2 regions of the Blautia sp. LMAG:89 genome follow, and region 1 is predicted to be linked to the other one. Evidence: predicted binding sites of a transcription regulator. Region 1 holds the regulator's gene; the other holds the start of a gene.
The links. The regulator NrdR, encoded in region 1, represses ribonucleotide reductase genes. The targets are predictions, from matches to a motif close to CACAANATNTTGTG.
Positions count from the first base shown of each region.

Region 2: nrdD (anaerobic ribonucleoside-triphosphate reductase) is a predicted target of NrdR. The motif match lies at 1,194-1,207, and genes of this name have one in related genera.

Region 1 covers NZ_NANC01000009.1:105,850-109,941, reverse strand. Annotated here, with positions in the region: gene pap (polyphosphate:AMP phosphotransferase) at 1-804, shown strand, start outside; gene sigG (RNA polymerase sporulation sigma factor SigG) at 869-1,648, opposite strand; gene CCC70_RS12145 (YlmC/YmxH family sporulation protein) at 1,762-2,016, opposite strand; gene nrdR (transcriptional regulator NrdR) at 2,155-2,604, shown strand; gene gdhA (NADP-specific glutamate dehydrogenase) at 2,795-4,092, opposite strand, start outside.
Region 2 covers NZ_NANC01000004.1:546,276-550,367, forward strand. Annotated here, with positions in the region: gene nrdD (anaerobic ribonucleoside-triphosphate reductase) at 1-1,152, opposite strand, end outside; gene CCC70_RS06535 (hypothetical protein) at 1,352-1,885, opposite strand; gene asnA (aspartate--ammonia ligase) at 2,102-3,112, shown strand; gene CCC70_RS06545 (CBS domain-containing protein) at 3,161-3,595, shown strand; gene CCC70_RS06550 (amino acid ABC transporter ATP-binding protein) at 3,719-4,092, opposite strand, start outside.

The sequences.
Region 1 (4,092 bases):
GAAACCATGATCAGCAATATAGAGGTTGCCATGGAAAACAGCAAACATGCCGTGCCGATCCTACAGAATGTTTTTCCTCTGGTGGAGATGCCCAGATTAAGCGAGATTCCTCTGGAGGGAAAAGAAGTGGGGGATGAAGCGTACAAGGCAGAGCTTAAGGAACTGCAGGCAAAACTTGGAAGCCTGCATAACCGTCTTTACCGAAAAAGAGTGCCTGTGATCATCACCTATGAAGGCTGGGATGCTGCCGGAAAGGGAGGAAATATCAAGAGGATCACGGAGGCTCTTGATCCCCGTGGATTTGAGGTACATCCTATCGCAAGTCCGGAGCCTCATGAAAAAGCCCGTCATTATCTGTGGCGTTTCTGGACAAGGCTTCCCAAGGATGGTCACATTGCCATCTTTGACCGGACGTGGTACGGAAGAGTGATGGTAGAACGTCTGGAGGGCTTCTGCAGCGAGAATGACTGGAGACGTGCCTACAATGAGATCAATGAATTTGAGAAGGAGCTTTCTGACTGGGGCGCTGTGATCGTGAAATTCTGGGTCCACATTGATAAGGACACCCAGCTTGCCAGATTCAACGACCGCCAGAGCAATCCGGAAAAACAGTGGAAGATCACGGATGAGGACTGGAGAAACCGTGAAAAATGGGATCAGTATGAAACAGCAGTAGATGAGATGCTTCAGAAAACCAGTACTGCTTATGCACCATGGCACATTCTGGAATCCGTAGATAAGAAATATGCAAGGCTGAAGGCGCTTCGGATCGTGATCGAAGAAATTGAGAAAGCGCTGAAATAAGAGATAAAAGCTGCGGCAGGATAACAGATATTCTGCTGCAGCTTTTTGTCTGAAGAGAGATGAATCAATTCCGGAGATAGTTTCGCATACTGCGAAGAGCATGTTTTTCCAGTCGGCTGACCTGAGCCTGGGAGATACCAATCTCATCAGCTACCTCCATTTGGGTTTTTCCCTCGTAGAAGCGGAGATCGATAATGTGACGTTCACGCTCTCCAAGCCGGTTCATGGCATCTCGAAGAGAAATATCCTCCACCCAGTTTTCTTCCAGGTTCTTTTTATCACTGATCTGATCCATAACATATAGGGTATCTCCGCCTTCGGAATACACGGGCTCAAAAAGGCTTACCGGGCTCTGGATCGCATCCATGGCATAGACGATCATTTCCTTGTCAATGCCGATCTCATCAGCAATCTCCGCAATGGTAGGCTCTTTGAGATGCTGCCGCATGTAATTTTCCCTGGTGTAGATGGTTTTGTAGGCGATATCCCGCAGAGAGCGGCTGACTCGTATGCTGTTGTTGTCACGGAGATATCTTCGGATCTCTCCTATGATCATCGGAACTGCATAGGTAGAAAACTTTACCTGAAGGGTGGTATCAAAATTATCGATTGCTTTGATCAGGCCGATACAGCCGATCTGAAAAAGGTCATCTGGATTTTCACTGCTGTTCTGAAAACGGCGGATCACGCTTAAAACAAGCCGCAGATTGCCTTTGATGTACAATTCTCTGGCTTCTTCATCGCCAGCTTTGATTCTTTTGAAGAGTTCCTCCTTTTCTTCCTGGTTGAGAACAGGAAGGGTTGAGGTATTTACTCCGCAGATTTCAACTTTATTCAGTGCCATCTTAGAATCCTCCTTGTCTTGTCAGTACATTAAGATGATTCTCAGAGGGCGGTTGAAATATACTTTTTCGGGAAAAATATAAAAAATAAAGGGCCTTGACAAATGTAGTCGGTTCAGTCTCCTCCCAGCCGTTTTTCATCACGGAAATCAACAAGGATGATATCTTCGCCGATCTGGCGGATGCAGTCCCATGGAATGGAATATTCATTTTCTTTGGAAAAACACCAGCAAAATTTCCCCGGTTCTGGCATGATCAGGGCTTTCAGGCGTGCGGTTTCACAGCAGAATTCCACATCAAGAGGGTAGCCAAGACTACGGCAGGTATGGATATTGATCACTTCTTTTTGTTTCAGCTCACAGATGCGCATAAATTCATCACCTGGTATGATTTTATGGAAAATCTGTAAAATTTATGCAAGTCCGATTATTGACACATTATGTGCATTTATTTTATAATAAAAACGAATTTAGTAATGATTTACTGATCCGGAAAGGGGGAGAGTTCTGTGAGATGTCCGTTCTGTAACCAGGATAATACAAGAGTTGTAGATTCCAGACCTGTAGAGGATACCAATTCCATCCGCCGCCGCCGTCTCTGTGATGCCTGCGGAAAGCGTTTTACAACTTATGAGAAGGTGGAAACGATTCCACTGACTGTGATCAAGAAGGACCAGAACCGGGAAAGCTATAAACGTTCCAAAATCCAGGATGGTGTTCTTCGTGCCTGTTATAAGCGCCCTATTCCCATTGAGAGAGTGGAAGAGATGATCGATTCCATAGAAGGAGATATTTTCCGGTCAGAAGACCGTGAGATCAGCAGTACCAAGATCGGAGAGATCGTTATGGAACATCTGAAGGATCTGGATGCGGTAGCGTATGTACGCTTTGCGTCTGTATACAGAGAGTTTAAAGATGTCAGTACCTTTATGGATGAGCTGAAGAAACTGATCAATTAAGAGATTAAATGAACAGACCGCAAGTACAGGAAATTCCAGGCCGATTGTCAAAAGACAGTCGGCCTTTTTTGAAACACGAATGTTCGATTTTTCAAAGATCGTAAAAGTGGATATAAAAAACAGGAACCGCCTGGGAAAAATCCTCTGCGGTCCCTGCTATAAATATACATTAATGATTCAGGAAACTTAATTAAACAATACCCTGAGCTTTCATAGCGTCAACAACTTTTTCGAAGCCGGCGATGTTTGCACCTACAACATAGTTGTCTTCCATACCGTAACGTTTAGCAGCGTCATCAGCTTTGTGGAAGATATCGATCATGATGTTGTGGAGTTTCTCATCAACCTCTTCTCTTGTCCAGGAAAGTCTCATGGAGTTCTGGCTCATCTCAAGTGCAGATGTGGCAACACCGCCAGCGTTTGCAGCTTTACCAGGCATGAAGAGAACACCGTTCTCCTGAAGGTATGTTGTTGCATCAAGAGTAGTAGGCATGTTTGCACCTTCAACGACGTATTTGCAGCCATTTGCAACCAGTGTTTTAGCTCCGTCAAGACCAAGCTCGTTCTGAGTAGCGCATGGAAGGTAGATATCACATTTGATATTCCAGATGCCAAGTCCCTCAGTGTAGGTAGCACCCTCAACACGGTCTGCATATTCTTTGATACGTCCACGTTTTACTTCTTTGATATCCTTTACGACGTCAAGGTTGATTCCGTTCGGATCGTAGACATATCCGTTGGAGTCGTTCATTGCAACAACCTTGGCACCAAGCTGAGTAGCTTTCTCAACAGCGTAAATAGCTACATTACCGGAACCTGTTACAACGATTGTTTTTCCTTCTACGGAATCATTGTGAGCTTTGGCGATCTCGTTGAGCATGTATACAACACCGTAACCGGTAGCCTCTGTACGGATCAGGGAACCTCCGAAGGAAAGACCCTTTCCTGTAAGGACACCCTCATAAAGGCCACGGATTCTCTTATACTGTCCGAAGAGATAACCGATCTCACGTCCGCCGACACCGATGTCACCAGCCGGAACATCTGTATCTGCGCCGATATATTTGCAAAGCTCTGTCATAAAGCTCTGGCAGAATGCCATAACCTCTCTGTCAGATTTACCCTTAGGATCGAAGTTGGAGCCACCTTTTCCACCGCCGATCGGAAGGCCTGTAAGAGAGTTTTTAAAGGTCTGCTCAAAACCAAGGAATTTCAGGATACCCTGATTTACAGAAGGATGGAATCTTAAGCCGCCTTTGTATGGTCCGATGGCGCTGTTGAACTGAACACGATATCCTTTGTTAACCTGTACAGTTCCGTTATCATCGATCCACGGTACTTTGAAGGAGATGATCCTCTCTGGCTCTACAAGACGCTCAAGGATGGAAAGTTTACGATACTCTTCCTCATTTTTGTCAATTACGACTTTAAGGGAATCGAGAACTTCCTTAACTGCCTGATGGAATTCTGGCTCGCCAGGATTCTGTG
Region 2 (4,092 bases), on a different contig from region 1:
GTATTTCCTGTACATACTGGAAATATAGCCTGCGCCGGACATAGACAGCCAGTCCGGATACATGGTTTTGGAGGAACACTCCACACCAGCCTCAAAAATATCCTCACAGCACTTTCCGGGACCATGGATCTCTTTGTCATAAAGGAATACGATTTTCGGGAAAAGTACCGGTTTCTTGTGTCCGGCCTTACCCTGTCCTCCCTGATGGACCTCAAGAAGGGAAATCGTACACATCTTCTCAAACTGCTCGGTTCCGAGACCAAGTGTCACCGTAACAAACGGATAATCACCTCTGGAAGAACCGACGGTATTCAGCTTGTACTCAATTCCCTGCCAGCCCTGGTCATAATCCCTGCGGACCTTATCAAGAGCATACTCAATAGCTCTCTCCTCACGGCCACTCCAGCTCTCATCCGAGTATTTCATAAATTCGGAAATATATTTATCATAGCTCTTCTTTGCATACGGTGCCAGGATCTTATCAACCTCCGGCACTGTAAAGCCACCATACTGCTGTGCTGCTGTACTGAGAATGATATCCCCCATAACATCAAAGGCTGTATCCAGAGTCTTCGGCTCGTTATACCAGACATTGCCCATCTCAAAACCGCCACTTAAAACAGCTGCCACATCGAACAGACAGCAATTCATGGTATCCAGACGTGCAGACTGGTCATGAATATAAATGTAGCCGTCCTTACATGCCTGAAGCTCATTACGGTTCATAAAAAACTTCCGATAGAGTTCCTTGTTCAGCTCATTAAAGATCAGGCTTCGTTTCGTGGCAACAAGGGCGCTGTCTGTATTGGCATTACTTTTATCACCGATATAACGGATCGCCTGACTCTTGGTATAGACATCATCCATCATATGGATAAAATCCAGCTTGTAATTCCGATAATCACGGTAGCTCTTGGCAACTGCCGGATTCACACGCTCCAGAGCCCCCTCCACGATGTTGTGCATCTCCTGGATCTCGATCTCATTCTTTCCAAGGGAATCCGCATGCTCCTGGGCAAAACGGCAGATAAAATCCTTCTCCTCGTCTGAAAAAGTATAAAGAATACGCTCTGCGGATTTGTTCACGGCAGCCACGATCTTCTGCGGATTAAACTCCTCTCTTGTCCCGTCTTTCTTGATCACATATAACATTGCTCATCCCTCCCTGTGCTATATATAAGTCGCTATGCAAATACTATATATAGTACCTATATCCTCTATATATTGTTTTTCATCTATATGTTGTGCTAGGCATGAGTATAACACAGCTGAGGAGAAAAGAAAAGGGATATTTCTGTATACACGAAAATACAGACACTTAGCACTGCCTGATCTCACTGCAGAAATATTCTCACAAATTCGTTCCGATCCAGTCTGCAATAAAATCCCATAATTTCGGAAGCAGCATGGCCAGTGTCACTATAAACCATATGATCCAGCCTGCCCCGCTGCTTTTCTGATCTTTTTTTTGCTGTTTTTTTCCCTGATCTAAAACTTCTGCACGATTTCTGCCCACCGTTGTTTTATTCCTGGTATTAACTGCCGCTGCAGTCTTACGTCCGGCTGCTGCACCTGTATTCCGGCTTCCGGTTAGATTCCGATTCAAATCGGTATTGCGGCTTGCATTCGTATTCCGGTTTATGTTTGTATTCCGGTTTGCGTTCGTATTCCGGTTTACGTTTCCGTTATGTTGTGTTGTTTGATCAGCATCCTGTCCATACTGCCGCATCATATCCCGCACTTTGGCGGAAGCATGTTTATAATGTATCTCCCGGGGCTCATTCAGATGATATAACACCTCATCATTTCTGTAAGGCATCCCACATAATGAACACCTGCCATTTACAACCTTGCCCCCACAAACCTGACACCTTTGACCTGCCATAAGCTCCCTCCATTCTATCCGTTAAAACGGATATTTATATTTCCATCGTAGACATAAGCATTCTTTTTTCAGTATATCACACCAGGCATTTAATACCCAGTATTTTTCTACGATACCCCAAAAGACTTCCCCTCTCATTATATTGCCACTCCACCCATTTTCTGTTATAATACCCCACAGAGCAATAAGCCTAAAAATCATCAGGAGGAGCCGATAATGAATACAATCACAATCCCCGCAACCTATCATGCAGACCTGAACCTCCATGACACACAGATTGCGATCAAAACAGTAAAAGATTTCTTCCAGCAGACACTCTCCCAGAAGCTGAACCTTCTTCGAGTATCCGCTCCAACATTTGTAGCACCGGAATCCGGCCTTAACGACAACCTTAATGGTGTAGAGCGCCCGGTAAGCTTTGATATCAAAGCTATCGAAGGAAGCAACGCCGAGATCGTACACTCCCTTGCCAAATGGAAACGCTACGCACTGAAAAAATACGGATTTTCTCACGGAGAAGGTCTTTACACAGATATGGTAGCCATCCGCCGGGATGAAGATCTGGACAATATCCACTCTGTTTACGTAGACCAGTGGGACTGGGAAAAGATCATCTCCAAAGAAGAACGTTCCATGGAGACTCTCAAGGAAACCGTACGCACCATTTACAGTGTCCTTCGTAAAACCGAGAAATACATGGCTGTACAGTATGACTACATCGAGGAGATCCTTCCAAAGGATATCTTTTTTATCACAACTCAGGAGCTTCTTGACATGTATCCGGACTGCACACCGAAGGAACGTGAATATCGAATCACCCGTGAAAAGGGTGCTGTCTTCCTTATGAAAGTCGGCAAAACCCTCACCAACGGCGAGCGCCACGACGGACGTGCCCCGGACTATGATGACTGGGAACTGAACGGTGATATCCTCGTATACTATCCGGTACTTGACATTGCCCTTGAGCTTTCCTCAATGGGAATCCGTGTTGACGAGGACGCACTTGACCGCCAGCTCACCGAAGCAGGCTGTGATGACCGAAGAGAGCTTCCATTCCAGAAAGCAATCCTGAACAAAGAGCTTCCGTACACCATCGGTGGTGGTATCGGACAGTCTAGGATCTGTATGTTCTTCCTTCGTAAAGCACACATCGGAGAAGTACATGTCTCTCTCTGGCCGAAGGAGATCACAGATGCTGCAGAGACACACGGACTTCAGCTTCTCTAAAACAGCCTACAGATTTATTTATAATTTTTGCGGAAATGAGGTAATAACGTGAACATTCTGTTTTTTCTGATTCCCAAAAGCGAAGTAGCCTACATCTTTGAGGATGAAACTCTTCGCCAGACCCTTGAAAAAATGGAGCACCGCAAGTACTCCTGCATTCCTATCCTCACCATGGACGGCAAATATCTCGGCACCATCTCAGAGGGAGATCTCCTCTGGGGCATGCGCCGTGCAGATATCCACGACATCAAGGAAACAGAAGGAATCCCGATCATGGCGATCCCACGTCGCGCCACCTACAAACCGGTCCATGCAGATTCCAATATGGAAGATCTCCTGGATCGCGCCATTAATCAGAACTTCGTGCCGGTGGTAGATGACCAGGGCTCCTTCATCGGGATCATAACCAGAAAATCTATTATCAAATACTGTTACAACGAAATAAAAGCCGCACAGAAAACTGCCGGTGAAGAAATCCACTGAGCAGCGGAAAGAAAAAGGATTTTTTTGCAACTAGCACTACAAAAAACGGATGCTTTATCTCCTGCCGCATTTCCACAGGAGGATAAAGCATCCGTTTTTAATATTCTTATATTTATAATGTCATTATAATGTCTTTGAAAGAAACTCTCGAAGTCTCTTATTCTTTGGATTTGCAAAGAATTCCTTAGGAGAATTTTCTTCCTGGATCTTTCCTTCATCAATGAAGAGGACTCTGGTTGCCACCTCGCGGGCAAAGCCCATCTCATGAGTTACCACAACCATAGTCATGCCGGATCTTGCAAGCTCCTGCATCAGTTCCAGGACCTCTCCTACCATCTCCGGATCAAGAGCAGATGTAGGCTCATCAAACAGCATCACGTCCGGGTTCATGGCAAGAGATCTTGCAATGGCGATACGCTGCTTCTGACCGCCGGAAAGCATGTCCGGATAGGAATCTGCCTTATCCGGAAGACCTACTCGCTCCAGAAGCTCCAGTG